DNA from 3 places in the Sporolactobacillus sp. BBK16-2 genome. Region 1 is predicted to be linked to each of the others. Evidence: riboswitches for the same ligand, from Rfam matches in the RefSeq annotation. Region 1 holds a riboswitch; each other region holds the start of a gene.
The links. Region 1 has a riboswitch for S-adenosylmethionine ahead of AC6F33_RS13995 (Fur-regulated basic protein FbpA). Riboswitches for the same ligand answer to the same signal wherever they lie in the genome.
Positions count from the first base shown of each region.

Region 2: it holds a riboswitch for S-adenosylmethionine, as region 1 does, so the genes downstream of both, AC6F33_RS02685 (iron-containing alcohol dehydrogenase family protein) here and AC6F33_RS13995 (Fur-regulated basic protein FbpA) in region 1, are expected to answer to the same signal.
Region 3: it holds a riboswitch for S-adenosylmethionine, as region 1 does, so the genes downstream of both, AC6F33_RS05920 (methionine ABC transporter ATP-binding protein) here and AC6F33_RS13995 (Fur-regulated basic protein FbpA) in region 1, are expected to answer to the same signal.

Region 1 is NZ_CM187611.1:2,818,450-2,828,958, reverse strand. Features, by position in the region: gene AC6F33_RS14010 (O-acetylhomoserine aminocarboxypropyltransferase/cysteine synthase family protein) at 1-778, shown strand, start outside; gene AC6F33_RS14005 (iron-containing alcohol dehydrogenase family protein) at 795-1,922, shown strand; gene AC6F33_RS14000 (amidohydrolase) at 1,919-3,070, shown strand; SAM riboswitch class I at 3,176-3,281, shown strand; gene AC6F33_RS13995 (Fur-regulated basic protein FbpA) at 3,376-3,561, shown strand; gene AC6F33_RS13990 (DUF4180 domain-containing protein) at 3,503-3,760, shown strand; gene AC6F33_RS13985 (hypothetical protein) at 3,854-4,615, shown strand; gene AC6F33_RS13980 (lysylphosphatidylglycerol synthase domain-containing protein) at 4,752-5,669, opposite strand; gene AC6F33_RS13975 (MGDG synthase family glycosyltransferase) at 5,701-6,864, opposite strand; gene AC6F33_RS13970 (glycosyl-4,4'-diaponeurosporenoate acyltransferase CrtO family protein) at 6,879-7,409, opposite strand; gene AC6F33_RS13965 (EAL domain-containing protein) at 7,691-10,258, opposite strand.
Region 2 is NZ_CM187611.1:499,693-510,201, reverse strand. Features, by position in the region: gene AC6F33_RS02690 (aminotransferase class I/II-fold pyridoxal phosphate-dependent enzyme) at 1-1,028, opposite strand, end outside; gene AC6F33_RS02685 (iron-containing alcohol dehydrogenase family protein) at 1,021-2,145, opposite strand; SAM riboswitch class I at 2,266-2,375, opposite strand; gene AC6F33_RS02680 (hypothetical protein) at 2,534-2,806, shown strand; gene AC6F33_RS02675 (hypothetical protein) at 2,837-3,079, shown strand; gene AC6F33_RS02670 (dihydroorotate dehydrogenase) at 3,554-4,471, opposite strand; gene fabZ (3-hydroxyacyl-ACP dehydratase FabZ) at 4,695-5,126, opposite strand; gene AC6F33_RS02660 (DNA-directed RNA polymerase subunit beta) at 5,145-5,477, opposite strand; gene AC6F33_RS02655 (flagellar hook-basal body protein) at 5,492-6,334, opposite strand; gene AC6F33_RS02650 (flagellar hook-basal body protein) at 6,431-7,246, opposite strand; gene AC6F33_RS02645 (rod shape-determining protein) at 7,399-8,400, opposite strand; gene spoIIID (sporulation transcriptional regulator SpoIIID) at 8,580-8,849, opposite strand; gene AC6F33_RS02635 (nuclease-related domain-containing protein) at 9,625-10,509, opposite strand, start outside.
Region 3 is NZ_CM187611.1:1,174,442-1,184,950, forward strand. Features, by position in the region: gene AC6F33_RS05885 (S9 family peptidase) at 496-2,481, opposite strand; gene AC6F33_RS05890 (spore coat protein) at 2,655-2,990, opposite strand; gene AC6F33_RS05895 (hypothetical protein) at 2,990-3,268, opposite strand; gene AC6F33_RS05900 (Spx/MgsR family RNA polymerase-binding regulatory protein) at 3,432-3,800, shown strand; gene gcvH (glycine cleavage system protein GcvH) at 3,906-4,286, shown strand; gene sigI (RNA polymerase sigma-I factor) at 4,595-5,353, shown strand; gene AC6F33_RS05915 (anti-sigma factor domain-containing protein) at 5,379-6,323, shown strand; SAM riboswitch class I at 6,465-6,578, shown strand; gene AC6F33_RS05920 (methionine ABC transporter ATP-binding protein) at 6,731-7,750, shown strand; gene AC6F33_RS05925 (methionine ABC transporter permease) at 7,743-8,408, shown strand; gene AC6F33_RS05930 (MetQ/NlpA family ABC transporter substrate-binding protein) at 8,482-9,321, shown strand; gene sufC (Fe-S cluster assembly ATPase SufC) at 9,587-10,369, shown strand; gene sufD (Fe-S cluster assembly protein SufD) at 10,397-10,509, shown strand, end outside.

The DNA of each region.
Region 1 (10,509 bases):
ACATGGTATTCCACTGGTTATTGACAATACGTTTCCGACCCCGTATCTCTTTAACCCAATCCGATATGGTGCGGACATCGTCGTCTATTCATCGACAAAAGGAATCAGCGGACACGGAGAAGTTGTTTCAGGATTAATTGTTGACGCTGGAACCTTTGATTATGGGAACGGCAAGTTTAAACAATTTGAGGAAAAAGAATTTGTTCTGGGGAATGAAGACGAGCATGTGGAGCGGAGCTTTATTGAGGCGTTTGGTTCGAACGCATTTGCAGCACGGATCAGGGTTAAGTACCTTCGCTTGCTCGGTGCTGTATTGAGCCCTTTTGAAGCTTATTTAGTTCTCTTAGGTATTGAAACATTGTCCGAACGGCTAGCTAAGCAAGTGAACAGTGCGAAGAAGATTGCCCGGTACCTTGCAGACAATCCCCATGTTAAAGCAGTACACTATTCTGGATTGGCAGAGCATCCGCAGCACGAATTGGTGAACCGATACTTTCCACATGGAGTTGGGGCAATTTTTGCGTTTGAGATTGAAGGAACCGAAGCACAGGCAAAAAAGGTTCTGAGTTCTGTGAAAATTTTCAGCTATTTGCCAAATGTGGGAGATGCGCGTTCATTAATTGTTAATCCCGGCCGAACCACGCATCGCGAAATTCCTTCATTAAATCGTGAAAAAACCGGGCTGAGCAACACGCTGATTCGCCTCTCGATCGGACTGGAAGATGCGGATGACCTGATTGACGATCTGGATCAGGCGATCCACAAAGCATATGAATAAGAATGGGGTGGGGAAAATGGATTTAGGAAAAATCGTCAGAGGCGGTCCAAGTCAGTATCTGTGTACAGAGGATGCCATCAGCCAACTGGATGAACTTGTTTCTCCTTTTTCGTCTGTTCATATTGTTACGGGTGAACAATCATTTTCAGCTTTTCAGAAGGTCTATAAAAAAGAAGTCAAGTGGCCGGTTCATCGCTATGACGGAACATCCAGTCATGAAGATATGGACCGTTTGACGAGTGAGATCGGAAAAGCAGACCTGATCATCGGGATCGGCGGCGGACGTGTATTAGATACGGCTAAGGGTGTCAATCATCGGCTTCGTTCTCAATACATCTGTATCCCAACGGTTCTTGGCACTTGTTCTGCGTACACGCCGCTTGCCATCATCTATAATCAGCAGCACGAGCATATCGGCCGCGATCATTTTCAAGAATCCGCTTATGCGGTACTGGTCGATTTGTCTCTGCTGATTGAATCTCCGAAAGACTACTACATTGCCGGTATAGGGGATACGTTAGCGAAATGGTATGAGGCGGAAGCGATACCGAAAGATGTGAGCCAGCAGATCGATCCCTTTGTATCACTGGGACTCACTGCGGCCCTGCAAACGAAAAAACTGCTGCTCCGGTATTCGGAGGAAGCAGTGGTAAGCCTGGAACACCATCAGCTCAGCCCTGCTTTCCGTATTGTATCGGATGTGATTGTCGGTCTTTCCGGAACAGTTGGCAGCTTTGCTCGAGATTATGGCCGTGCATCCGGCGCTCATGCAGTCCATAATGCAATGAGCAAGATTCCGGAGACGAGCCGTTATCAACATGGGGTAAAGGTTGCGTACGGTTTACTTGTACTACTCGCGACCTTGGGGCAGGATGCTGAAGTTCGGAAATTGCTGCCTTTTTACAAACGAGTGGGTCTGAGTTATTCGCTGAGTCAGTTCAAACTTCAGGATATAGATAAAACTAAAGAAATTCTTGCCAGAGAATGTCAAACGGAGCTTGGCTTCCGTTTTGTCTTCAAAAATTTTGATCAGGCGTTTATCCTGAATGCTTTGAACCGGGTGGAAACGTTGGTGAACGAAAGCGGAAGTGAAGGCCAGGCAACCGGTGAATTCGACTACAAGGCAGATGAATCGAAAGTATGAGCAGATTTGCAAATGATGGTAAGACCTTTCAATCCATATTCGAAGAGCTGCACCAGAACCCGGAGCTGTCGTTGCATGAATATGAGACAACAAAAAGAATTAAAAACTGGCTGCAGGGTCAATCAGTTACGTTGCGAGAGACCAGCCTGCCGACCGGCGTCTTTGCCGAAATTTCAGGTGATCTGAACGGTCCTGCTGTTGGGCTTCGCGCGGATATTGATGCCTTGCCGATTCATGAACAAACTGACTTACCCTATCAATCACAAAATGAAGGTGTGATGCACGCCTGCGGTCATGATTTTCATACGACCGCTTTGCTCTGGGCCGCTGCTTTGCTGAAACAGAATCAGGAGCATCTTCCCGGCACCGTTCGTTTGATTTTTCAACCTGCAGAAGAAACCGGACACGGTGGACTCAAGGTGGTCAAAGACGGTCAGCTCAAAGGACTGGATGCGGTCGTTGGTATTCACAACAAACCAGATTTGCCGGTGGGAACCATTGGAATCAAGGCAGGACCTTTAATGGCGGCTTGCGACAAATTTAAAATTACGTTTAATGGAATCGGCGGTCATGCGGCGATTCCCGAGCGGACCCGAGATCCGATTGTAGCGGCTTCATCGTTCGTTCAAACAGCGCAAACGATCGTCAGCCGAAACATTTCGCCAAAGCATGAAGCGGTCGTGAGCATTACCAGTATTCACGGCGGTGACGTGTGGAATGTGCTGCCTGGAAAGGTCGAACTGCTCGGAACAGTACGCACTTTTTACGATCAGGATCGTGATTTGATCATTGATCGCTTTGCCGCAATCGCCGACGGACTTCAACAGGCGTTCAACGTACAGATTGCTGTGGAATGGGGCCAAGGGACGCCATCCGTATTTAATGAAGAAAAAATAGCTCGAATTATTCGAGAAGCAAATGAAAATGAAGTGCGGGTGGTGACACCTGAAGTTTCGGTGGCCGGGGATGATTTTTCCTGCTTCCAACGCGAGGTACCCGGTGTATTCGCATTTGTAGGATCGAACGGACCCGAAGATTGGCATCATCCTGCGTTTCGGGTTGACCCTAAAGGGATCCGCGTTGCCGCAGAATTCTATTATCGCTCTGCGGTTGCCGTTTTGAAAGCATTAAAGCATGCAAACGTATGATAGAGTCATCGTATTTATGATCAGAATTCATTAGCGGATCTTTTAAATAGTGAGTACAGGAATAAATAATCGACCATACTATACCTAATATAAATTATTGAAAAATGCTTATCCAGAGAGGCGGAGGGAATGGCCCTGCGAAACCTCAGCAACCGGCTGATTGCGGTACGGTGCTAATTCCTAAAGCAGAATCATTGCTTGGAGATAAGTTGAGAGCAGCATAAAGAAAAGCCTGATTTCTCTTCTTATCACTGTGGGAAGAGAACAATTGGGCTTTTTATCTTTTTATAGGGAGATGCGGCACGATGAGCAGTGCACTGAGAAAGATGGTGGAAGACAGACGCGAACAATTAATTGAACAGCTGATTGCACATCGAGTTTATAAGAAAGACGGAAGGCATCTATTTGAATTATCTTTGTCAGAACTGGAACATGAATACAAGCAGGTACAGGCAAGCAGTTCATCGATGCATAATCGAGATTTGGCGTAAGCGCCGCTTTTTAGTGACAGAGCTTGGTGTTGCGGAGGCGATCGTACAGAAATTTGCACTGTATCATACGAAAGCAGCAGCTGTACTTGATAATAGCCAGATCAAAGGCAAGTTCAAGGAGTTTATTTCCGAGAGCAACAGCGGCAATATATTCAGAGTCTATAAGAATGTTAATAAAAGAACATTGGGTTTTGAATAATTATCATTGAGAATGGGGAATTGTTGAAATATACTGGAATCGGACATATACCACTGATAAGGACAAAGAGGAACGAGGGGGCACAATCAAAAAATGAATGGTGAACTGCTTCAGGTATGCAGAATTGTTGCAAGTGCAAAAAAAGCGCTAAAAGAGAACAAGAAAATCATATTTGAATCGTTCAAATATGAGGATTCCATTACTTTTCAGCTTATTGAAAAGAAGTCATGGTTTGGGAAAAAGCCTTTTAAAGCTAGTAATGTAGCAGAATGGTTTGATGAATGTTGTAAACGCGGGTTAGAAGATATAAAATGCTTAACGCCGATGCAGGTAGAAGACAGAAATCTGCTTGGATTTTCAAACTCAAGACAAAACATTTTTGTCTGCTTTTATAAAAGTGGTCATGTAACTTACAATACAGTGCATTGGGACTTCCAGAAAGAAAGGCACGCCTGGACAATCACCTATACAGAACACCGCTGGGATAATCCACCTCAAGAGAAGCCGGAATTTTACGATAATACAGCAGACTTGGTAAACGTTTTAAATGAAATTGAGAAATTCGCGCACTTCATTGAATGTGACCATTTTGCAAATTTATTTCATGAGGCTGCCCTTGCTGCAGAAGGGGAATCTACGAAAGAAATGAAACTGCTCATTGATATGCCGAAGAAGAATTTGAATCTTTTTAAAGCAGCAAGTACCGCTGATGTTTTTGGTGCTATGGGCTCATGGAATGATTCTCCGCCATACATGGCTCATGAAAAAAATGTAGACGAACAATATGAACATTTATCTGCGGAATTATTTAGACAGTTATGTTTAGCGACTCTCTATGCGGTGAATGAATGGTAATATTCTTCATGATCATCTGACACCTTTTTTAATCCTCTTATGAAATCCATTTATTTGTGCTTTGTAACTTTACCAATCGAATCGCTTAATTAAACTGAGTTAGCAAATGATAAGTGTGCATCGCCCAAACAGCTTTTTACAGTTTCTGATGCAGCATATTTCTGAGTGCTTTTCCATATTTCCCGTGCAGGGCCAGAATATATAGAACAACACCCAATGGAAGCAGTGCGGCATATTGTATGAAATGAAGCAGTAAGCCTGCCGAAAGCGCCGCGCTCTGCTGAATGCCTAGTCCGGCAAGACCGATAATGACTCCGTATTCGAAAAGACCCACGGAACCGGGTGAGGCAGGTATAAACCCAATAAGGTTTGTTGTGGCAAAAACGGCCAGCGACATACGCAAAGATGCGCCCCAGCCGAAGCCGAACGCAATTAGTCCCATCCAAATGGAAAGGAGGAGAAGTATATACGAGAAAAGCACCCAAAGCATCATGTTCAGCATTCCGATTGTTAAATAGCCATGAACATAGTTTCGAAATCGCGGAACAAAAGAAACAACTGTCAGCAGCAACGCGATGAAGGCAATACATGAAAAGAAAGAAATCCATAAGATTGTAACAATCATGGGCTCTTTAAATCCGGAAAAGGGTACGGCGAAAAGGGAGATGACGATAATTGCTATCGAGTCGGCGATCGCCGGTATCATCACCAATTCCGTCCGACGAAATGCGCTGTAGTTGTCCGGGAAAAAAGCAAAACGTAATCCGTCACCAATATGAAGGGGCAGAATCATATTTGCTGCATGACCGATACCAACGATTTGCAGAGCTCTCAGACGGTTAATATTCGGATCAATGCCCAATGTGTATCCAAGACTCCGAACATAGTTTGAATAGATATTAATGGCAACTGAACAAAAAACTAAGAACCAATTTATTTTCGCATTGAATACAGTGCTTAGATCCAGACCGCCAAGTGTCTTGAATGAATAATAGACGACTAAAACAGTTATGATTATTCCTATTAGTAATTTGAATTTTGTTTTTGTTGCCATTCAACTGCTCCTGCTGCACGTTTTTTGAATTTTAGTCGGTCAAAGAATGTTCAAGTGATTGACTGATTTTCAGAGCGTTGGGTTCCTTTGCTGTTTGTATGAGCAATTCAGTGATCTTGCGCGCCGATTCAGGCTTTTTGAACTCATACTGGTTCTGAGCGATCTGCAGGAGCTGTTCCCCGTCATTTTCCAACAATGCTGAAATCATAGTCGGCAATTGGCGCAAGTCTTTGCAATAGAGTCCCAATCTGTGTTTAAGGACAAAATGAGGATTCTTTGCCTCCTGTCCACGCAATGCACCGGTGACGATGACGGGTTTGCACAGGTTGACCGCCTCCATTAATACATTAGGGCTAGCCCGCATGATCAGAAGATCAGCCTCCATCATGCGCGCCTTTACTTCTTTAATAAATCCATAAATGGTCACTCGTTTTCCAATGTAGGGGGACAAAGTGCTTTCCATTAATTTGGTTAATGCCGTGTTATGTCCTGCAATAATCGTTAGATGGATTTTCTCATCACTTAGCAAGATTTTGGCGATTTTCAGAACCTGAGTCGAGCCTTGACTCCCGCTCATTAGGAGAATAGAAATAAAATTTTTGCGCATGTGACGGAGATCAGGCTTTTTAGGCAGTTTCAAGTCACAGAAGTCGCTGCGTGTCGGGAAGCCGGTATGAAACAATTGATCCTGAGACATACCAGCCTTTAGCATTCTTTGTTCCGCTTCGTCAGAAGGACATATAATATATTTTGCCCGCTTGTCTGCCCAAAGGCTCGTGACATTGTCTAAATCCGCAATCAACGAGATAACAGGAATAGACAAATGTGCCCGATCTAAGACATTGATTACCGAACCGATGAAAAGATTATGAACGGATACGATGACATCGGGATGAAAGGCGTCGATTTTTTCTAACAATGACTTTCTGATGTTATGTGCGACAAACCAATTGACAAGCTGCTTAAATGGACTGCTCAATCGGTAAATGAGACCCCAAAGAGCAGGAAATTTCACTGCAAATGAGTCATAACCTCGGCTGGATGAACGAAGAATACGGCTTCCCAGGTCGAATCCATCAATAACTGTAAACTGAATATCCGGTGACAAAAGCCGGAGCTGCTTGCTCAGCGCTTCCGTGATACTTTTATGTCCGCATCCCGTATGCTCAGATGAAATAAACAGAATTCTACTCACAGAAAAATTCCCCTTCATATATCTTTATGGAGTACTTCCAAATCATTTATCCTATTTCCGTTTAAGTTCGTTTTTTTATTGGCAAGAATACTTAAAATTCTCGGTCGATTGTAACGTTGTATCATGATATAGGGAAGATTGCACACGACAGCAATGAAGATCATAAGCATCGAAACACCTGTATGATTCCATTGCGTAAAGAGCAAAGAACTGATCATAATGCACCAATGAACGAGCTCGGCACGGCAGGTCTCCAAAGCAAATCTGTACAAATAATCCGGGCTGGATCGCTTCATTTGTTTTTTTGAAAAAAGGAAGGACAGAAAATCACTGAGCTCCGGTAAGAGACTCTTCCACCTTTTCACATTAAACCAGTCCTGATAGAAATGGCCGCCTTTTTCCCAGCGCCTTTCCCTAAACAGCCAGCTATCCAATTGGAAGATGGTTATGGGAAGCTTGATCGAAATAATCGTATTGATCAACGAAATAATCATGAAGATGATAAAATTATTAACCAATGCAAGTACTTTCACAATACTCATCATCTCTCTTTTTAAAATCAAAGGTACCTTTTTGTAAAAAAATCCATGCAAAAATTGCTGTCCGGTAAAAAACAGCTTATAAGACTATTTGTGTTAATCATCGAAGGATATTCACTTAAACTATAGATTAAAAGTCAGGTGGAATCAATATGGCATGTCTTCAGGTATGTGTCAAACTTAAAACAGAGCTGATTGAAAACCAGCGGAAGCGGTATAACATAAAGATCCTGTTTCCCATCTTTATTAAAGAAGAAACAGGATCATATTTTATACAAGTAATCCGCCTAGGAGTGACTTTCTATTTGTTTTGCAAAAAATTCGTATTTACCCGTTGTCACAAAATCACAATCTGGTGGCATTGGATTTTCTCTAAGAAGCAGTGCAAGTTTATTTAATAACTGAGAAAAAATGATGCGCTTCTTCTCTTCAATCAAAAGTTTGAACCCATACTGGAATACCTCGGATTTCAGTTCATTCACCCAAACGACGGAACCCAAAAGTGTAATTTTTTCTCCAAGAATGGTTGTTTCAATCTTTAAGACCAGGGATGAATCAATTCCAAAACGTAGGTCAGAAAGAAAGCGCAGTCCACCAGAACCAATATTTTCAATAAGGATGCGCGTGTTGCCCAGTTTAACATGCTGCCCATGAAATTGCACAAGGGTTATCATTGCGACTAGAGGATAATCAAGATCCACTCTGAAATGCTCTCTTCGGTTTTCATAGACTCCACGATTTCGTGAGACAGGTACAGCAGGAGCTCCCTCTTTTTCCTTTCGCAACAGCTTAGCGAACGTAGCGGCTGGAACCGGTTTGGAGAAAAAGTAGCCTTGTATGATATTGCAGTGATAATTTTGTAACAGCTGCAATTGTTCCTGAGTTTCTACCCCTTCAGCAACCACATTCATGTTTAAATAATGGGCCAATTCAATGATTGATTGGGTGATATATTTTGAGCTTTCATCGGTGGTGTCATCTAACGCATCAATAAAAGACTTATCAATTTTCAACGTATCAATTCGTCCTTTGAAACGCTTAAGGTAGGATAGTGATGAATAACCTGTTCCAAAATCATCCAAGTTAATCTTAATTCCTTTGCGTCTAAGACTGTCGATAATTGTAAAAATTGTTTTTTCATTCTCCAGAAGAGATGTTTCAACGATTTCGACCTCTAAGTATTTCGGATCCAAATGTGCCTGTTCCAACACATCCAAAAGATCCACAGTCAGATCATGATCCAAAAAACGGTTTGCAGAAAAATTGATTGAGATCGGAATCGCGGGCAGACCGTCATCTTGCCATGCTTTGTTTTGGAAACAAGCAGTGTGTTCGATCCATTGGTCGATTTTACGCATGATGCCGACTTCTTCGGCTAAAGGAATAAACTCTGCTGGTGAGACCAGTCCCCACTTCGGATGATTCCATCGAATCAGTGCTTCAGCGCCTATAATACGTTTGGTGCCGATGTCTACCTTAGGCTGATAGTATAATTCGAACTGATTTAATTCAAGCCAATTCTGTAAATCCGCCTCTAAAGTAAAACGCTTATAGCCGACGATATCCATTGTGGAGGTGTAGCGTTGATATTTGCTGTTCTTCTTCCCTTTTGCTTTATGAAGAGCTGAATCGGCATGCTTGATTAACGTCGCCGAATGATCACCGTTGTCCGGATAGATGCTGATGCCGATGCTGAGTGAAATCTGCAATCGGTAATTGCTAATAATAAATGGGTGATCGAATGCATTGATGATTGCTTCTGCTTGGCTGATTACGGTGTGATCAAAGACATTTGGGCAAAGAACCAGAAACTCGTCGGCACCAATTCGAGCAGCTAATTGATGAGGCCCAAGGACCTTAGTCAATTTTGTTGCGAACTGCTTCAACAGTTCATCGCCAACCAGATGACTTAGCGTATCGTTAATGTATTTAAAGCGATCTAAGTCCAAATACATGACGGCCAATTTCTGCCCTAAAGTGTTGCTGATAACCATTTCCTGTTCCAATTTTTCTCGAAAGAATCTGCTGTTCGGGAGACCGGTAAGTTCGTCGTGATTCGCAAGAAATTTTGTTAGCGACTGTGCTTTTTTATACTTGGTTACATCTTGGACCGAGCCAACAATCGTTAATTGGTTTTGGTAGATAATTTTTTTCATATGACATTCATAATAATGTGTGCCGTCCTCTTTAATGACTCGTAAGGGCACGTCTTTGCCGGCTCCACCAACGGTTAATTCATCCATTATTAATTGAGTTGTTGATTGATCATCAGGATGCAGAGTGTTTAGGAGACAGGTGCCATTCGTAAAATTCGGACCAACAGATGCATAAAAGTTAGGGTTTCCATAGATCAGCTTATCGCATTGAAGAATAAAAATGCCAAAGGATGCCTCATCTGCAAGACTCTTGAATATCAGTTCAGATTCGATTAAGGATTTTTGTAATCGATTTTTGTTTGTTAGATCCTGGAGAAGCCCAAATGCGCCAATAATTTGTCCCGCTGAACGTGCCGGCATTAGGGCTAATTGACACTCGATTTGTGTACCGTTTTTGTGTGTCAGTGTCGTGTTGATGTACTGTTTTTTGCCGCTCATCACTTTTTTAAACGTTTCTTTGTAGGATGGTACTTCCTTTTCCGTCAGGAACTTTTCAAATTTATTTAAAATGATTTCATCATTAATATAGCCAAAACATTCAGAAAAACGTTTATTTGGTAATACAATCACCCCGTTAACATCCATATAAAAAGTTACGTCCGGGTTTCCTTCAAATAATGATCGAAAAAACAGATCCGGATATTCGATTACATGGTCTGTTGAAGGATCTGTATTTTTTTTAGATTTATGATCAAGCATGGTTTATGCCTCCCTAATTCGAACTGGGGGAAATACAATCGATTCATGTGCGCAAAGACATCTTTGTGATATAAATAATAGTACATTCGTATGACTTTGACTATATGATTTTAAGTTGTGTTTGCATCATTAGCAAATCTTAATTTTGTTATTATGATTTGAAAAAAATTCCTTTAAAAATCACAAACTATTTAAAATATGGTTGATTCAGTAAAAACGTATTGTGCTAAGATAGACTTGGGATGTACATA
Region 2 (10,509 bases), 1.2 Mb from region 1:
TTTTCTGAGTATTGGGTTGCAGAAAAGCCTTGAGGAACCCTGACCCATAGGAAAAACGTTCCTTTTGCCGGATACACTTGGTAACCGAGCGCGGTTAATTCTTCGATTAAGTAATCGCGGCGTGATTGGTAAAGCGCGCGCAGCTGGGCACGTTGATGTTCCTGAGTGCCGAGAGCGAATGCCGCGGCATCCTGCACGGCTCCGAACACGCCACCGACGTTGTTCACCAAATAGTGATTCAAATGCTTAATCAGTGACGCGTTGCCTGCCGCGAAGGCAACCCGCCAACCCGCCATATTGAATGTTTTCGAAAATGTATAGATTTCAATGCCTGCGTCCTTTGCCCCCGGCGTCTGCAGAAAGCTGCGCGGCGCTTCTTCCTCGAATCCGATGTCACCGTATGCGAAATCGTGGACAACGGCAAGGTTATTCTGTTTTGCATAATCGACGGTATTTTCGAAAAAGGCTGCATTTGCCGAAGCCCCGGTCGGATTGTTCGGGTAATTAAGAAACAATAGCTTTGCCTTTTCGCTCACGTCTTGTGGGACATGCGTGTAATCGGGCAGAAAATCATTTTCCTCAAGCAGCGGCAGAGAAGCCGCATGCGCTCCCGCCATTGTGACACCGATCTCATAGCCTCCGAATGCCGGATCGGGAACAAGTGCTGTGTCGCCCGGATTGAGCAATGCCAGCGAGATCGCCGTCAATGCGACAATTGATCCGTTAAATATGGCGATTTCGGTGTCCGGATCGAGATCGACTTGATAGTTTATTTTATAAAAATCCGCGATCGCCTGCTTCAGCTTCTGTTTGCCTCCGTAGGGCGGATATCCTTGATTGGCCGTTTCTTTCGACGCTTGATGAAGGATGCTCACGATTTCCGGAAAGGTCGGCTGATCGGGATTCCCGCGGCCGAGATTGATGACATCGAGGCCTTTTTCCTTCAGCGCCTTGATCTTTTTGGCTTGCTGGGCGAAAAATTTCGGTTTAAGTGCCTGCAACCGCTCTGATGCTGCAAATTCAGTCATGAGTCGTTTCCACCTTTTCTGCGTGCTGCTGCGCGCGTGCCTCAAGTTTTTCAATCGCCGTCCGGACGTGCTCTGCTGTCACGTCAAAGGGCAACTCGTGAATCCGAGAGTCCGAATCGGTCATGTGATAGGCAAGGATGCTCAGCTGCTGCTCGTTGCCGAGTGAAAGTCCGACCTGAGCTAGCTTCGTCGGCAGGCCGAGATCCTGATACAGATCAAGGACTTGTTTTTGTTCCGCCATCTTGCTTTCGAGTTCGAGCTGAAGCAGGATTCCATAGGCAACCAAGGTGCCATGTGGTGCGACTGCTTCGAGTCCGAGAAAGGTCGAGGCGTTAAAAAACGCATGTGCGCCGACGCTTCGGCCATGTGCTTCGGCTAATCCGCCGACGAGTCCGGCAGCGATGAAAATGGTGTCGATGACTCTTTGAAGTGCAAGGCTTGCTGTTTTTTCTTTCACAGCGTCAAGCGCCTGCCTTCCGTTTTCAAAAACAGTATCGCGACAGGTTTTGGCGTAATTAAAGCTCAGTTGGAGCGGCAGGCTCCGTTCTTCCTGCGGAATTTTGCTCAGACGGACGCGTGCTTCATACCATTTGGCGAGCGTGTCACCAAGGCCGGACCGAAACGCCTCGATTGGTGCCTCGGCGATAATTTTTGGTTCGACAAGCACAACGTCGTTTGATTTCCGATGCCTCAGCGTTCCAAGCCGACTGCCGTCTTCTTTATAGACGATGCTGATCGGTGTAAAACTGGCACAGTTCGAGGCAAGTGTCGGCAGCAGCACGCATGGAATGGACTGCTGCGCGGATACCGCTTTGACGGTATCGAGAATTTTCCCACCGCCGACACCAATGATGACATCGCTCGAATGCTGAATGCTTAATTGCTTAATGCGTTCCATTTCGCTTTCCGAGCATTCGCCTTGATGCACAGCTTCAGCAACGTTGGTAAGCTGGTCCAGCGGGAGATAAGGCTTAGCTGCCTCCCATGATCGATGTCCGTGAACCAGTAAGACGTTATGCCACCGCCTGTCATTCAGAATTTCGGGCAGCTGTTCAAACGCGCCGGGTTCATTGCAATAATACTCAGGCCCGAATCTTTGAACCACATGTTCACTCATCTTGTTCCTCCCTCTTTTCCATTATTCCAATTTCTTAAAGGGAGATTTTTTGCTCATGTGTAAATTAAAAAAGCTACTTTCCGCGATAAGAAAGTAACTTTTACTGAGCGTAAACGTTGACTCTTATCTTCCAGTACCGCCCAAGCGGTCTGCTAGATTTAACACCATACACCTAAGTGCTGGTTGTCGGACTTCATCGGGCTAGTTCCCTCCGTCGCTCTCGATAAGAAATGGAATTGTGATGTTAGTATATGGCCTAATCCCCAGTTTGTCAATATGATTTATTTAAATTAAGCAGCATTCCCGATTTTTTCATAATTGAGATGCTTGAGTTTGTGCATTGGGAGTGGGGGGCGTGCATTGATTGGGGTTTTTCGTGCATTGAACCATGATTATCGTGCATTGGATCACTGGTTTCGGGCATGGGGGGGCGATCCTGAGCCCGGTTCGTGCGTTGGCATCGTATTTTCATGCATTGGACTTGGGTTTTCGCGCATTGGACTCGGGTTTTCGTGCATTGGACTCGGGTTTTCGCGCATTGAACCATGATTATCGTGCATTGGATCACTGGTTTCGGGCATGGGGGGATCCTGAGCCCGGTTCGTGCATTGGCATCGTATTTTCATGCATTGGACTCGGGTTTTCGCGCATTGAACCATGATTATCGTGCATTGGATCACTGGTTTCGGGCATGGGGGGGATCCTGAGCCCGGTTCGTGCGTTGGCGTCGTATTTTCGTGCATTGGACTCGGGTTTTCGTGCATTGAACCATGATTATCGTGCATTGGATCATGAATTTCGGGCATGGGGGGCGATCCTGAGCCTGGTTCGTGCGTTGGCATCGTATTTTCGTGCATTGATTGGGGTTTTTCGTGCATTGAACCATGATTATCGTGCATTGGATCATGAATTTCGGGCATGGGGGGGATCCTGAGCCCGGTTCGTGCGTTGGCGTCATGGGTTCGCGCATTGATTTAGGGATTTCGTGCATTGAACCATGATTATCGTGCATTGGATCACTGGTTTCGGGCATGGGGGGATCCTGAGCCCGGTTCGTGCGTTGGCATCGTATTTTCGTGCATTGGACTCGGGTTTTCGCGCATTGAACCATGATTATCGTGCATTGAACCATGATTATCGTGCATTGGATCATGAATTTCGGGCATGGGGGGGATCCTGGCCCCGGTTCGTGCGTTGGCGTCGTATTTTCATGCATTGGACGGGTTTTCGCGCATTGATTTAGCGATTTCGTGCGTTGAATCTCATTTTCCGTGCATGGGTTCTGGTCCTTGTCCCTGGTCGTGCATGGGCATTGGGGTTTGCTATGTCATCATTCAATTTCACACAGCATTGAGCTAGTTTTTAAGCAACAAAAAAAGCGCGGCACTGACCGCGCTTTTTATCTGCATCAGCTGAGGTCTACTTGACCGATCAGGCTGGAGACGGAATGGATATCTTCGCGTATTAAATAGTCGCGAATCTGGTTGATGATTTCAATCATCGCAGCGGGATTGCGGTAGTTTGCGGTCCCGACCTGGACTGCGGCAGCACCGGCGAGCAGCATTTCAATTGCATCGCTGCCGGTCATCACACCGCCGCTGCCGATGATCGGCAGATGGCTGATTTGGTGCACTTGAAAGATGAGGCGCACAATCAGCGGCTTGATTGCTGAACCTGAAAGTGTGCCGATGACATTGCCTAGCTTCGGCTTGCGCGTGTTGATGTCGATGGACATGGCTGAATATGCGTTCGCCACGGTGAAGGCATCCGCGCCGCCCTGTTCAGCAGCGAGTGTAATTTCCTGAATACGCGAGACGGACGGCGACAATTTTGCAATCAGCGGCTTGTCGGTGACGTTTCGAATTTTGCGGATTAAGCTGTAGGTTGACTCGCTGAGCAGTCCGAACATTTGCCGATTGTCATTACTATTCGGGCAAGAGAGATTGATTTCAAAGCCGGCAATCTTATCCCATTTGTTTAACTTTTCGGCAGTCTGAGCGAATTCATCAACGGTTTCTCCGGAAAGATTGATGATCAGCGGCGGTTGATAGGGTTCATACACCGGCAAAACGCGTGCTTCAAAATATTCGATATCCTCGCTTTGAAAGGTCACGGAGTTCAGCATGCTGCCCTCCGCCTCGAAAATGCTTGAAGCCTGCTCTTTGCTGTGTTTGTTCATGGAAATACTTTTCGGAATAAACGCACCGATTTGGTTGGCGTCGAAATCCGGTTTACTTGTTAACTCAAATGTTCCGCAGGCGGGCATGACCGGACTGGTCAGCGTCAGCCCTGCAAAATTAACGGAGAGGTCAGGTTCTTGACTCATCTTTGACCACCCGAGTTTCTTAAGCTTGCTTCTGTCTCTTTATTCATCAACTTACTCACTCCTAATCTTGATGCTTCTTTCTTTACCTTCTGGTGTTGGTCGGCGAGCTTAGGTGTTGTCAGTATAAAGGACTGGTTGGGAAACTTCCAGAGAAATATCTTCCAATTAATCCGTGAAAATAGAACAGACGTCCGATCGAATCGTGACGTCTGAATGTTCAACGTTATTCTGCTGCTTTCAGGGCAAACATCATTTCTGCTTCGCAGGCGACTTCGCCGTCAACGGTGGCGACACCTTTGGCTTTGGCGAAACCGGCACGGAAGCGAAGAATTTCCGCTTCCAGCTTCAGCTGATCACCGGGTCGTACTTGACGCTTGAAGCGGCATTTGTCAATGCCGGCGTAGAGTGTCAGCATGTTCTCCTGCTTACCTTGGCTAAGTACCGCGATGCCGCTGACCTGAGCAAGTGCCTCTACAATCAGGACTCCGGGCATGACCGGATAATCCGGAAAATGACCTTGGAAAAACGGTTCGTTAACCGTAACATTTTTAATTGCGACCGCTTTTTTACCGTCTTCGACTTCAAGGACTCGGTCGACCAGCAGGAATGGATAGCGGTGCGGTAATATTTTTTTGATTTCGTCGATCGTTAACAAACGATCGCCTCCCTTCAATCAGTCCCTTTTCAGGAAATCGAGAATGTGCTGCCAAGTAGCAGGTTCAAAGACTGCCAATGGGCTGCGATGACCGAGCCCGCCGTAACCAAACATTGCACCGGCGGCAAGGGCGATCGCGCAGAGGGCGATCAAGGCGATCAGCCGCTGCCAGATCGGAAAGCGCCGCTTTTTGTAACCGAAGAACGGGTTAAACAATGGCTTTTGTTCTTCGTTTGCTTTTTCCCGCGTTTTGCGTTCGGCCTTTTGTGCCTCTTGTCGTGCTGCTCGGGCCGCTTTTCTCGTTTCCGGACTTGTTTTCGGTTTATTATGTAGCTTTTCGTTCGTTTCCATTACGTGTTCCTCGCTTAACGCAGCAGACCGTTGACCAGACCGGCCATCTGATCGCCGATCGTTATTGATCGCGCGTTCAGCTGATAATTGTGCTGCAGATTAATCAGATCCGCCATTTCTTTGGTCAGATCGACGTTTGAATTTTCCAGCTTGCCTTGTGCCACGCTGCCTGCATTTTCGGCAACCGGCTGAACCACATCATTCAGACCGATGCCGAGCTGTGCTAAATTCGGTAAGGTGTAGAGGCTGTTGCCCTGGTTCTCCAGCAATTGCGGTCGGCTGATCGTAACCAGTCCGAGCTGTCCTGCGTTTACGCGCGCGCCATTTGCCAGCTCAACCGATATCGCGCCGGTACTGCTGATCTGCAGATCATGGTAAGTCGCCGGAATCGTGATCGGCTGTCCGTCTGTGCCGAGCACCGCATCGCCGCTTTTCGTGAGCAGACGCAGGGTGTTCGGATCATTAGGATCCGGCTGCGTATTGAAGGCGCCGGCACGTGTGTATGCTGTTGCGCCGCCATGATTTACGGTGAAAAATTGGTGATCATCGGTCAGGGCGAGGTCGAGCGGATTATCGGTCTGTTGGATCGCGCCCATGGAAAGATCCAGTGACGTATCGCCGATTCGCGCGCCGGAGCCGTCACGAATGCCGGACGGAGTCAATCGGTTGGTTTGGTCCGTCTGATCGGCATCAGCCGGGGTCATGTTGTCGATTTGTTGAAAAAGCAGATCGGTAAACTTCGCGTCCCTGCTTTTGTAGCCGGTCGTGCTGACGTTCGCGATGTTGTCTGCAACCGTCGCAAGCTGCTGCTGAATCTGTCCTAAAGTTACTGCCGAAGCCATCATTTGCCGCTGCATCACACTCACCTGCCCCTATATTTTTTAAAATCTGTTCGAAAAGGAGGACAAAAAGGACCTCATTACCTTTTCCCCGGATTTTTCGAACATCCTCATTTAGCTTATGCGGCCGACTTGATTCACTGCTTTATCAAGTGAGCCGTCAATGATTTGCAGCACCTTTTGGTTTGCCTCAAAGGATCGGTACGATTCCATCATATCGGTGACGGTCTGGTCTGCCTGAACATTGGACCCTTCAACAAAGCCTTGTTTCAGATTAAAGCTAACCTGGCCGTTTCCGTTTGCCGCGGGCAACGCGCCGCCGCCATCGAGACGGAACAGGCTGCTGCCTTCTTTGACCAGCTGATTGGTGTTCGCCGCATAGCTGACTCCGATTTGTCCGTAATTCGCTCCCCCGGATGTAATCGTGCCGTCGGCGGCTACCTGGAATTGGTCGGATGGGAGCTGTATCGGCTGACCGGCAGTATTCACTACCTGATCGCCCACGTCATCGGTCAGATAGCCGGTCGGACTCAAGGTAAAATGGCCGTTGCGTGTATAACGCGCATCGCCGGCAGGTGTCCGGACATTGAAGAGCAGAGCGCCTTCCTGTGCGCCGGTTTGCGGATTGACCGGAAGTGCCGACGTTATGAGCGCGACGTCGGTCGCTTTTCCCGTTTCCGTGACCGTGCCCTGTGAAAAATCGGGAACTGCCTCATCCATATACACACCGGTTGCAAGGTCGCCGACCTCAGTTGAGGCGGTCATGTCGCCGCCGAGCCGGTTAATCAGCTGCTCCGGGAACGTGCGCAGTTTCGTCTGGTCGCTTTTATAGCCGGGGGTGTCCACGTTGTTCAAGTTGTTTGACAAGGTTTCCTGTCTTCTCTGCTGGGCAATCATGCCTGCAGCCGATGTATACAAGCCTCTGATCAATGTCCTTCACCTGCCTGTTTTAATTTCTGCACATTTTGCCTCACACTAAAATTGCGTACGAAGTGCTGAAACGCCGCCAACCGGTGCGGCGGATGCCGCACTTTTGACAAAACGACTTGTCCTTATTCTTGATGCGCAAAAGCGCAGAGCTGTTAATTTGCTTTGCGCTTTGGTAATTTATCCAGATGTTCGAGCATTTTGCCGGCGCCTTCAACGACGCAGGTCATCGGGTTGTCGGCCACTACGACAGGCACTTTCAGCTCGCTTGCGAGCAGTTGGTCGATGCCGTGAAGCTGCGCGCCGCCGCCCGTAAGAATGACGCCGCGGTCGATGATGTCTGCGGAGAGTTCCGGCGGTGTTTGTTCGAGCACGTTCTTTGCCGCGCGGACGAGTGTGCCGACGGAATCGGCGAGTGCTTCTTCGATTTCATTCGAATGAACGGTCAACGTTTTCGGAAGGCCGGTCACCATGTCGCGGCCGCGGATATCCATGCTTTCGTCGCGTGCATTCTTGAAGACGGTGCCGACGGTTATTTTAATTTGTTCTGCGGTCCGTTCACCAATGAGCAGTTTGTATCGCTTCTTAATATAGTTCAAGATCTCTTGGTCGAATTTGTCGCCCGCCAGTTTAATGGACTGGGAGGTCACAATATCGCCCATAGAGAGGACGGCGATGTCGGTTGTTCCGCCGCCGATATCGATCACCATGTTGCCGCTCGGCTGGAAAATGTCCATTCCGGCACCGACTGCAGCTACTTTCGGTTCTTCTTCCAGGTAAACCTGCTTGCCGCCGCTTCGTTCAGCCGCCTGACGAATCGCTTTCTGCTCAACCGATGTGATATGGGTCGGTGTACAGATCAGGATTCTTGGTTTTTTTAAGAAGCCTTTTACATTAATTTTATCAATAAAATGCGTCAGCATGAGTTCTGTGATTTCAAAGTCTGCAATGACGCCATCGCGGAGCGGGCGAAGCGCGACAATATTGCCGGGCGTACGTCCAACCATTCGTCTTGCTTCTTCACCGACTGCCAGCATTTGTTTCGTATCCGTATCAATTGCGATTACTGACGGTTCATTCAGAACGACGCCCTGTCCTTTTACATAAATCAGCACATTCGCCGTACCGAGATCAATTCCGATATCTCTTGAAAACACGTCAAATCCTCCCTGTCAAAACACCCGGAGCACTTCCAGGATATTTATCAATCATTATTTCATTTTATCACAATTTCAATCAAACAGGGAGTCATGTCGAAAAATAATACATCCGGTCGATTTGAATGGTTTCCAGTGTTCGGATTTAGAGCATCATCTCTTTTGGTTTTCGTGTTGAATCAGTGCTGAACTGCTTGTTCGGTATCTTTTTGATATTTCAGTCGCGTTGCTTCCCCTCCTCGAAGATGGCGGATTGACTTATGATAATCGAGCACGTTTTTTACTGCGTTTGCAAGTTCCGGATTGATGTTCGGCAGCCGCTCCGTCAAGTCTTTGTGGACGGTACTTTTCGACACTCCGAACTCCTTGGCTATTACCCGTACCGTCTTTTTTGTCTCCACGATATGCTTTCCAATCTTGATCGTACGCTCTTTGATGTAATCGTGCACACCACTCGCCTCCTGTAATCATGAATGCGAAATGAGACAATCTTTGGAGGAAACGGAACTTATTCAACGCATCATGCTCGTTCCAAGCCCGCCGCGCTCACCTCGAAACCCCGTATGTGAGTTTGTAACATCTTATTAAACGAGTTCCAGTTATATGCCAAAAAGTCAATGGGGACAAGGGTTGACGAGCAGGGGCACGTCCCACTTCATCCGTTCGGGAGCTACGTTGTTGTGGTGCGGGGAACTTTCCATGCTGGGTGCGGGCTGGAAAGTTCTTCTTTTGGAACGAGAATGTGGGAATTGATCCGAACGTAAAAAAACGCGTCCTCTTTGATGGCTGGAGCGACGCGTTTATCTGATGCGGTAGAATTTTCGTGGGGCATTAGGTGGTTTGGTGGGAAATTTTTCTTTTTATATAAGGATGTGGGAATTTTCTTTGTGGAAAATTCCTTCATAATAGATTCGATGGAGTTTGGGGCTCATTCAGTTCAACTTTCCAACGGTTCGGTCTAACTTTTGAAGGGGTCGGTCTAACTTTCTATGGGTTCGGTCTAACCTCCTCTTTACGGTCTAACTTTTATATGATTCGGTCTCATTTTCCATGGTTCGGTCTAACTTTTATATGATTTAGTCTAACTCTTGAAGGGTTCGGTCTAACTTTCCGTGGCTTCGGTCTAACCTCCTCTTTTCGGTCTAACTTTTATATGATTCGGTCTAGTTTTTGATGTGTTCGGTCTAACTCACGCTTTTCGTTCTCATTTTTCTCGAGTTCGGTCTAACGTCTTTTTATTTGTCTATATTTTTTGTAGATTGTTTCTGCCCACTCATGAGATGGGCGTTCATAGTAAAGACCTGGCCCGGTACCATTTCCTTTGGGCCAAAATTCCATCTTGATTAACAAATTTCTAATGAGTTTTCTATCATTAACTCTCAAAAACTCTCTACATTGTTTATTGGTCATTGAGCTTCCAAGCAGGAGAAAATAGTCGAGAATCATTGGTATGTGGGCGTTTTTGGATTTATTTCCACACCTTGGGCAGAGCCAGTTGGCATAAATACGCTGCATGTCGAAGGCACGGCACTTGTCGCAGCAAACACCACGCTGCAATTCTGATTGGTGAACATTGAATAGGGTTAATACATTAGGGGGTTCATCGATATGTTCTTGGAGCAATAACTGTTCAACCTGAGGAAAAAATTTTGCGAGATTTCCGGTGTGCTTATATTTTCCCATTAATTTTTCGATTTTCAGTGGGGCATGTTCTGCATGGAATACATGTTCTTGAACATGTCGTAAATGGCCTGGATTCTCGATAATCGTTGTCGGAAATGCGATCGAGACATCAGCCTCAATCGACAGTTGGGGCACGCCGTAATTGGCAAGCCATTTCCTTAGTAACGCTCTGTGTCGGTCGACTTGTAGAAGTGGATTGGGATAGCCTTCGTACCGATCGGTGACGCGGCGCAGGAACTGTCCGTCTGTCTCAAAACGAACCGCACCAGCATAATTTTTCGATTCCAAAAGTGAAATGAACGTCGGGGTTAGAAGCAGCGTGTCGATTTGACAATCTTTAAGTTTGAGCGCATAAAAGAGGTGCCAATCATCTTTCTGGAATGTATCGAGGAAGTAGGCTAAATTTTGTTCGCCGCGAAAGCCGGC
Region 3 (10,509 bases), 1.6 Mb from region 1:
CCCGATCCTTACTTCCGCAGGACGCGGTGACTTTCGTGTTGCATACAGGACCTACTTTCACAGGACGTATGCGTATTTAGCGAAAGTTCCTTACACTAGCGAAAGCTCCTTCACTCCAAATGGAGCTTTGATCCATCAACCTTGTGATTTGAGCGACACTTCAGCTGCTCGCTTGTCGGGAGTTCAGGACCTCCTCAGACATGCTGATATCTGCGGGTTTCCTTTGGCCTGCGATCAACAGAGCCGCTCCGCAGGCCTCTCGCACTTACGTGTCTGAAATGAACTTAGTGCTGAAATGCCGCTAATCGTAGTGCCATCACGGCATAATTTTATACTTTTGTACGTAATCATCGTACTTTAGCACAATGGTATTTTCATTTAAGCGGTGTCCAGCACCCTTCAAGGGGGACATGAATGTTTCCTATTTGTGTAAAAAAACAACCGCCCGATGTGGATCGGACGGCTGCTTCCGATGAAGTCTTGCTAAAGGGGCAATCACTTAATGGGAGACAAAGCAATCGAATTATAGTGCTGAAACCAATCGATGATTTCTTGAAGACGAGTAAGCCGATTTCTTGGTTTTCCGCTTCGTGAAAGCTCGTGATTTTCTCCTTTTATTCGTACAAAGCGTGTTTCGACACCAAGTCGGCGCAGTGCGATATACCATTGCTCTGCTTGTTCAATCGGGCAGCGATGGTCTTGTTCACTGTGAATAATACAAGTCGGTGTTTTGACTCGATTTGTTTGTCGAATCGGCGAAAGTTGCATCAGCATTTCCTCATTGTTCCACAGATCAGCACCATTAAAATAACGAGTAAGGAAGTAATAGCCGATATCACTCGTTCCATAGAAATTATAGAGGTTGCAGATGGATCGTTGTGTGACTGCTGCACGGAAACGGTTCGTTGTCCCAACAATCGTATTCGTCATAAATCCGCCGTAGCTTCCGCCGGTTACAAATTGACGATCAGGATCGCATTCCGGAAAATTCGCTAATACGTGATCGAGTCCTTTAAGAATATCCATCTTGTCCTTTCTGCCCCAGTCACCATAACATCCGGCACAGAATTCAGCACCGTAGCCGCGGCTCCCCCGCGGATTTGTGTAGACGACGGCGAAGCCCTGCGCTGCCAAACATTGAAATTCATGGTTGAACGAGTCGCCGTAGGCAGCTGCCGGTCCGCCGTGAATTTCCAAAACAACCGGTACTTTTTCTGAAGTTCTGGCGGTTTTGGGGGGCATAAGCACCCAGCCGTCGATTTTCCAGTTGTCGGCACCGTCATATGTAAACGAAATCGGCTCATTCAAATCTAATTGTTTGAAAAGCTCTTGATTATGATTGCTGACTTGTCGAATCGTGTCGCCATTTCCCAGGAAATAGAGATCTCCTGTCGAAAGAGGTGTCGATAGAATTGCGATGATTTTGTCATTGCTCATCGAAAATGAGGTCATTACAGTTTTTTTACGCATGAATACGGTAGAGACTGCACCATTTAAAGTTATTGATTTTAATCCGCTGATTGCACCGTCTTGAACGAGATATGTTAGGGATTGACCATCTGTTGCCCATTGAATCAAATTGTGGCCGGCATCAAAACGAACGTCAGTACCAATAAAACTGCCGAGTGACAGGTGTTCGTTTTTAGTTAGATTTTTTGCTGGTCCACCAGCTGCGGGCACAAGTAGAATACTGATATTTTCCGGAGTACATTCTCCATCTTCATTTCCTGCGAGAGCAACCATTTGTCCGTCCGGTGAAACTTTTACATCCTCAATGTAACCTAGTGCTTTATAAATGCGTTCCGTTGTCCGCGTGGAAAAATCATAAGCATATAAATCCAAAAGATAATCATTTTGATCCGGATGAGAATTACCCATGCAGAAGTACAGTCGGCACCCGTCTGGTGAAAAGGCAGGAAGTTCTGCGTCGCAATGTGGGTTTGTGATCAGTTCCTTATGCTTGTCTACGATGGAGAGGAGATACAGAGCTGTTGTTCCGTCAACAAAGCCTTTGCCGTTCTGCAAATATCTGAGTCGCGTAACCACCGTGACATCCGGATTGTCAGAGCCTTTCTTATCTTTTAATGTTGTTTGACAGACAAGTTTGTGCCCGTCAGGGGAAAGTGCAAAATCATTTGTGCCATCTTCGAAATCGGTGATTTGTTCCGATTCTCCGCCCAAAAAAGGAATTCGCCACACTTGATCAGTTCCTGTTCGGTTCGAAAGATAATAGACATACATTCCATCCGAGGAGAAACAGGGACTATGATGTTTCTCTAAACCCGTTCCGTTATAGGCATGGGTCAGTGGTCTAGGGGCATGTTCTCCATCTGTACAATACAATGATGAAGAATATCCGTTTCGTTTTACATCTGTTTTCGTTACGACATAGACCGCCTGAGTTCCATCCGCTGAAAGTGCAGGAGAACCGGCAAAAGTAAATGCCGCTAAATCGTCAATCGTTATCAGTCGCTTGCTCAAATTGATTCCCCTCCTTTCATTCAATTATAGGTGATTAGCGATAAAACGACATCCTTTTTTAACAAGCTGTCAGAAGATTTCATCATAACTTTTATTTTGGTCAGCTTTTCCATGCTTGAAAAAAAGCCACCCTGAATAAGATCAGGATGGTTTGATCATGCTTTGATTAATGCTTATTTAGGAAACTGTTGTTGTGCATACTGCATAAACTGCTGCTGTGTCTGCTGGATTTTCTGTGGATCTTGCGACTCCATTTTGTACCAGCCTTTGTTGAACATCAAATTGAAGAGGTCACGTTGATGATCGCATGTCTGATCAAAAACCCCTTTGACATCCTGATACAACGATTGGTGACTGGCTTCCTGAAGCGCATGAACGTAAGAGGTACACAGATATTTTTCCGTAAGAAGTACATCATTCAGATAATCGCGATCATTCATCTGCGGTGTCTTAGGAACTTGCGTCTCTGTGTTTTGAATTGGCATGGATTGTACCGGTTGTTTTTCCATCATCGTGCCATTCCCCCTGCCATCGCAGTTGCTTGAACATGTTTACCCAAATGATTGAGGATGTTTTGATAATGACGCATGTGCAACTGACATGTTCGATTCATCGCCTGAATCACATCCTGATCCTGACACAATGAAGCGTAAGCATTTGCTTTTTTAATGATCTCGAGGTTCCAAGACAGGATGTCTTCAATGTAAAGAAAATCCTTTGTCGATAAAATCGCAGGTGGTTGTGCGAAATTCATTGGAGTCTGCCCGCTCTGTTGCTGAATGTTCATGTGTTTTTCACACTCCTATATAGTTGTGGTGGCGGTGCTCTCTGTTAGTATGTCCGGTCGGCATCAAAAAATTTGGTTGAAGCAACTGTTTTTTTGTGTTGTTTTTTGCATGGTTCATGACGGCAGGTATAATAAAAGAAGATCATTTAGGGGAAGAGAAAGGATGAGTAAAGTGCTGACCATGTATAGCTATCCGCCATGCGGAACGTGCCGAAAAGCGAAGAAATGGCTGGATGAACATTCAATTCCATATGAAGAAATCAATATTGCCGATCATCCGCCCGACTACGATGTACTGAGGCAATTGGTTGACAAAAGCGGGCTTCCGATCGGAAAATTTTTCAACACGAGCGGAAAGCACTATCGTGAAGGCGATTTTAAAAATCGTAAGAAGAATGAACCAGAAGAAAAATGGCTTGAATGGCTTGCTGAAGACGGTATGCTGATCAAACGACCGCTTGTCTATGACAAAAATAAAGCAACGGTTGGGTTCAGCGAAACACTGTTTGAAAACGAATGGATGAAACGTTGAAAATGTGAATGAAATTCATTTGTTTTATCTGCCAAATTTTACGCTATAATAGAAGTATCGTTAAGATGTAAGGAATATCCAGTACCTGAAAACGGAGGCAAAATAATGAGTGTACCTACAGATTTGCTGTATTCAAAGGATCATGAATGGGTTAAGAAAGAAGCGGATGGTAAAGTCCGTATCGGTATCACAGAGTTTGCTCAAAAAGAACTCGGAGATATTGTTTTTGTTGAACTTCCGGATATTGGTGCGGAACTTGGCTCAGGCGATTCATTCGGCAGTGTGGAATCGGTAAAAACGGTTTCTGAACTCTATGCGCCAGTAAGCGGCGTTGTTGCAGCAATTAATGAGGAACTTGAAGATTCACCGGAATTTGTTAATGAATCGCCTTATGAAAAAGCTTGGATGGTTGAACTCGAATCTGTTGATGCGTCAAGCTTTGATAATCTTCTGGATGCTGCAGCATATGAGAAATTGATCGGTTAACGAAAGGCATATGCAGGCAATAAGGCACTTATAAAGTCACTCACAAAATAGTTTAATAATCCTTGTCATCTTTTTGTTACCAGATTGTCGCTTTCTTTTCAATAGGGAAGCATGGTATAAATGAGGCAAGGGTTTTTTGCTTTTTCGACAAAATCCTCGAACAATGGGACATTAACAAAAGTTTTTGACAATAGTCCTACATTTCCATGGGACATGTTATTGTAAAAAAAAGATGGTCAACAGATTTGATTTTTACCATTTGGAATTGATCAAAGACTTAAAGACCAAAGCGAGAGGTGAGTGTTTTGATGAGCGCAAACCAGTTAACATTAGGCGGAGCGTTTAATATTTCGCTTGAAACGAATATTTTTCAGGTACAGCAAGGCGATGAATCCTTGCGAAACTCAATTATCGAATCATACCAGCCTTTTATTAAAAAGGTTGTTTCTAAAGTATGCAATCGTTTTATAGATCAGACAATGGATGAATTCAGTATCGGTTTAGTTGCGTTTAACGAAGCAATTAACCAGTACCAAAAAGGGCAGGGAAGTAAGTTTTTGACTTTTGCAGACATGGTCATTCGACGCAGAATTATTGATTTCATTCGCAAAGAATCCCGCCAAGTACGCCATATTTATTTGGATCAGACAAAACAGACCGATGAAAACACGATGGAAGAAAGTTTCATCGAACAGCAAGCTGCTATTGATCACTTTGAAGAGCAGCGGCGGATTAACGAGCGTATGGAGCAAATCGAAAGCTATCAAACACTGCTGCTCGAATACGGTATTACATTTGATGTGTTGAGCAAGCATTGCCCGAAGCATGCGGATGCGCGTGAAAATGCAAAAGTATCGGCAAAAAGGCTGGTTGAGCACAAGGAATTAGTAACTTATTTAAAGAAAAAGAAGCAGCTGCCGATAAAAGATTTGTTACAATTTGTATCGTGTAGCCGCAAAACGATTGAAAGGAATCGAAAATATATAATAGCATTGTCGCTGATCTATATTGGCGGGTTCAGTGCATTAAAGTCATATATTGAACCGGAATTAGAAACGGTTCAGTGACCGAGAAAGGTGGGGAGGAAAACTGATTAATCAGGGTGTACTCGTGTCCAAAAAGGGGAGGCGTGCTGTCATTCTGACTGATGAAGGCGACTTCAAATCGGTCAGGCTCAGACGCATGGCTGATCTTTCTATTGGACAAACGGTACGTTCCAAACACCTTGCCCGATTTAACTTTCTTCCCAAATCGATACTGACGCCGATCATCGCACTTGGATTTTCGCTGCTTTGTTTTATTCCGTTGTCGCATAGTACTTATGCGCCTCCTGGGCCGGTAGCTGCATATGTGTATTTTGATTTAAAGGCAAGTATCGAAGCGAGTGTAGATCGTAATATGCAGGTTATCTCTGTACAGCCTTTAAACAGTGAAGCAAGACAACTGCTTCAGAGTATCCCTGTCGTCCAAAAGATGCCTCTTCAGCAGTTCAGTTCAGCACTCTTCTCAAAACTGAGGAACGAAGGCGTTTCAGATAAGCGATCGCTTTGTTTAGTTACAACAGTTTTGACGAATCAAATCGGCCGCTCGCAAAAATCAGTATTTACAGAGGGCTTGACCGCATCTTTTAATCGCGGAGCAAGTCAATCCCTTCAAGCGAACGGAATTGGAATTGAGTGGCTTCAAGCATCTCTTGAACGAAAAAAGGATGCCGAAGCACGAGGCCTGTCTGTTGGAAAGTATCTGCTTTATTTGCAAGCGAATGCGTACGGCAAGACGCTCTCGCTTGAAGATGCCCAACAATTATCCACTGAGAAGATGCGCGAAGTATCAGGAGCTGTTTCACTGCCATGGCATTCGTTGATTAGAGAACGGAATAATACTCAAGGAAGCAGACCATCTACGGAGCAAGCGTCCTTTAGGGCCAATCAACTTAAACCGCTCTTTCAAAATCCTTTTCAGGTCGGTGAGGCGGCTAAAAGCAGGGAGAACAGCAGCTATAATTATTTGAACACTCGAATAGCGGGTTATGCCTGATTTTTGTCTATGAAGATCCAAGCAGAGAAACATCTGCTTGGATTTTTTAATATGCATAATCGGGTATCTGTTAAGAGAAAAAATGGTTTGACAGCTTGAGTTATGCGTGGTAAATTATTAACACTCAATTGAATAGAAAAACTCTTATCCAGAGAGGCGGAGGGACTGGCCCGATGATGCCCGGCAACCTAATTGCAGATCGTTGCAATAAAGGTGCTAATTCCTTCAGAAACAAATGTTTCTGACAGATGAGAGAGGCGAATCCCACCTCTCTCAAGGCGGGTTTTTTTATTGGTTGAAACAAAAATCGGAGAGAGGGATGCCACCAAGTAGAATACAGATTAAATGCCAAGTAAAAACGTAGGATAAGTTTTTACGACTGTAATAATTGAAAGCGGTGAACGAAGTTGATTCAATTAAGCAATGTTGAAAAAACGTTTCGGACTGATCAGGGTCCGGTGCGTGCACTATCGGATGTTAGCCTTGCTATTCAGGAAGGGGAAGTGTTCGGCATTATTGGCTATAGCGGTGCCGGCAAGAGCACACTCATTCGGATGATTAATCTGCTTGAGAAACCGACGTCAGGAACGATCACGATTGATGGTCGAAGTCTTACAGACTTGGATGAGCGCCAGCTGCGTGAAGAACGTCGGTCAATTGGAATGATCTTTCAGCATTTCAACTTGCTGTGGTCGCGGACTGTTGCTGAGAATATTGCTTTCCCATTAGAATTAACGAAGCTGAAAAAGAAACAAAGAGAAGATCGGATTGCCGAATTGATTCGGATGGTTGGACTTGAAGGCAAAGAGTCTGCGTATCCATCACAACTGAGCGGCGGTCAAAAACAGCGTGTAGGCATTGCACGAGCACTGGCTAACAATCCGAAGGTCCTTCTTTGTGATGAAGCGACATCGGCACTTGATCCAAAAACAACCGATTCAATTCTTACCCTTCTGTCGGAAATTAATAAGACGCTTGGACTGACGATCATACTGATTACTCATGAAATGACTGTAATTCGAAAAATATGCGATCGTGTGGCTGTGCTTGACGGCGGTAAAATTGTTGAGCAAGGAACAGTTGAGTCTGTGTTTTCGAATCCGCAACAAACCATTACTCAAGAATTCGTAGGCAACCATACTGGGAAAAGTACACCGATTCAAATCAAAGTTTCCGATGTGATACATACTGAGGGAACTGTAATCAGTCTTTCGGCTGCTGACCAAGCCACGTTTCAACACAGCTTATCGCGGCTGCTCGGGAACACGAACCTATCGGTAAAGGTGCTTGGATTAGCATACGGAGCGAACACTCAATCGGAGCATACAATCGTTTCCATTCAAGGGGCTTCAGAATCCATTAGAAAAGCGATCAACGTTCTGCGTTCAGAAGGCGTGAGAGTTGAGGTGACAAAGGAAAATGTTTGAGTGGTTACAAAATGTTGATTGGCCAAGTATGTGGCTGTCTACCGGTCAAACGCTCTATATGACAGCTATCTCCGGTGTGTTTACATTTTTTTTAGGAGTCGCTTTAGGGCTTTTACTTTACTTAACGGCAAAAGGCGGACTCTATGAGAATCAGATTATCTACAGGTTTATTGCTTCATTCGTCAATGTGTTTCGATCAATCCCTTTCATTATTTTGATCATTCTTTTGATCCCGCTTACGGTGATTATCATTGGGACCATGATTGGAGCGAGTGCGGCACTGCCTTCGATCATTATCGGAGCGGCACCGTTTTATGCCCGGCTGGTTGAGATCGGTTTAAGAGAAGTAGATAAGGGAGTCATTGAAGCGGCTCAGGCAATGGGTGCAACCAAGTGGCACATTGTTTGGAAAGTACTTCTTCCTGAAGCACTGCCGTCACTATCTTCCGGAATGACCGTTACGCTGATTGCACTGATTGGCAACACGGCAATGGCCGGGGTCGTTGGTGCCGGAGGACTTGGTACTATTGCTTATAATGAAGGTTTTCAAGCAAATAATAATACAATTACGTTTATCGCGACCGTGATTATTCTAGTGATTGTCTTTATTATTCAGTATGTCGGCGATCATATTACTCGCCGTGTTGACAAGAGATAGACAGCATAAAAGCTGACTTATTAAACAAATGATGGTAACTAAAATTAATCAAACAGAACTTGGGGGAGTTAATATGAAAAAATCAATCGTATTTGCTGTAGTTCTTGCTTTTGCTCTCATTCTTACCGCATGCGGACAATCAACAGGAAAGTCGGAGAAAAATCAAACATTGACTGTTGGCGCGTCGGCAGTGCCTCATGCTGAAATTCTCAAGCAAGCCGCACCATTGTTAAAAAAGAAAGGTATTACCCTGAAGGTAAAAGTATTCCAGGACTATGTGCTGCCAAACAAAGCACTCGCATCAAAACAATTGGATGCTAATTATTTCCAACATGTTCCATTCCTTGATCTTTATAATAAGCAAAACAATACGGATTTGGTTAATGCAGGAAAAATCCACATCGAACCATTTGGTATCTATTCCAAGAAATTCAAGAGTGTTGATGAAGTGAAAGACGGAGCAACGGTTCAGATCAGCAATAACAAGTCGGAACAAGGACGCATTTTACTGCTTCTTCAATCAAAAGGACTTTTGAAGATTAAATCCGGTATTGATCCAATTGCTGCTACACTTGCTCAGAAAAACGGGAACTATACGGATTTCGACAATATCAAACATCTGAAATTCTTGCAGCCGATCGATCCGGCCATTCTGCCGAAAGCTTATGAGAACAGCGCGGCAGACTTGTATGCAATTAATACAAACTATGCACTTCAAGCGAAATTGCAGCCAAAGAAAGATGCTTTGATCCTTGAAGGAGCTTCCTCTCCATATGCGAATATTATTGCCGTGCGAAAAGGCGATCAAAATAAAAAAGCGATTAAAGAACTAGTCAATGTGCTGCATTCTAAAACGATCCAAGATTTTATCAATAAGAAATATAAAGGCGCGGTTCTACCTGTTTCCGAATAAATAGATAAAGAACAATAAAAAATCGTCCAGCAGCAATTGTTGGACGATTTTTCATTTAGTTCAGGAAAAATTATATTATATATTTTATTCATTCTTCTATTATGATAATTGAAAATAGCGGTATAATACGGATACATACTTACTCGTAAATTGTGGACTATCCTTTGGGTTGCTATCTATTTACATCTGATATAATATGATAATGAGAATAGATTGAGAACGGATTTCAATCTGCAATTAGACTTTTTAAATTGGAGGTTTTGATATGACTGTACCGGAATTAAAAATAAACGATCTTCACGTTTCTGTTGAAGGCAAGTCCATTGTTAAAGGATTTAATCTGAATATGAAGGGCGGAGAAATACATGCCCTGATGGGACCGAACGGGACCGGAAAATCAACCGTTGCTTCTGCATTGATGGGACATCCGAAATATGAAGTCACCTCAGGACAGGCACATCTTGACGATCAGAACTTGTTTGATATGGCCGTTGATGAACGCGCAAGGGCAGGAATGTTTCTCGCCATGCAGTATCCGAGCGAAGTAAGCGGGGTCAGCAATGCTGATTTCTTGAGAACCGCGATCAATGGGAGACGCGGAGAGGGCAATGAAATTCCGCTGATGAAGTTCATCAAGACGATGGACAAGAAAATGCAGATGCTGGAAATGGATCAGTCTTTCGCAGAACGCTATGTCAATGAAGGATTTTCCGGCGGTGAGAAAAAACGGAATGAGATTCTGCAGCTGATGATGCTCGAACCGAAATTTGCAATACTCGATGAAATTGACTCCGGCTTGGATATCGACGCTCTGAAATGGGTGGCTAAAGGTGTTAACTCAATGCGTTCGGAAAACTTCGGGTGCTTGATTATTACACACTATCAACGGCTTCTAAATTATATTAAACCTGATTTTGTTCATATTATGATGAATGGACGTATTGTGAAAACCGGCGGACCTGAACTTGCCTTGCAACTTGAAAAAGAGGGTTATGACGGCATGAAGGCTGAACTTGGGATCACTGATGATGAAACGGTTGAGGCATAAAGTTTTCATATGTGAGGAGGGGTGACGATGTCCATGCAATTGAAAAATCTTCCATTCGACGCGGAAGAACTAACAAAATTTGCTGAAGAACGAAAAGAACCGAAATGGTTTTCAGATACACGGTTAAAAGGTTTGAGCCT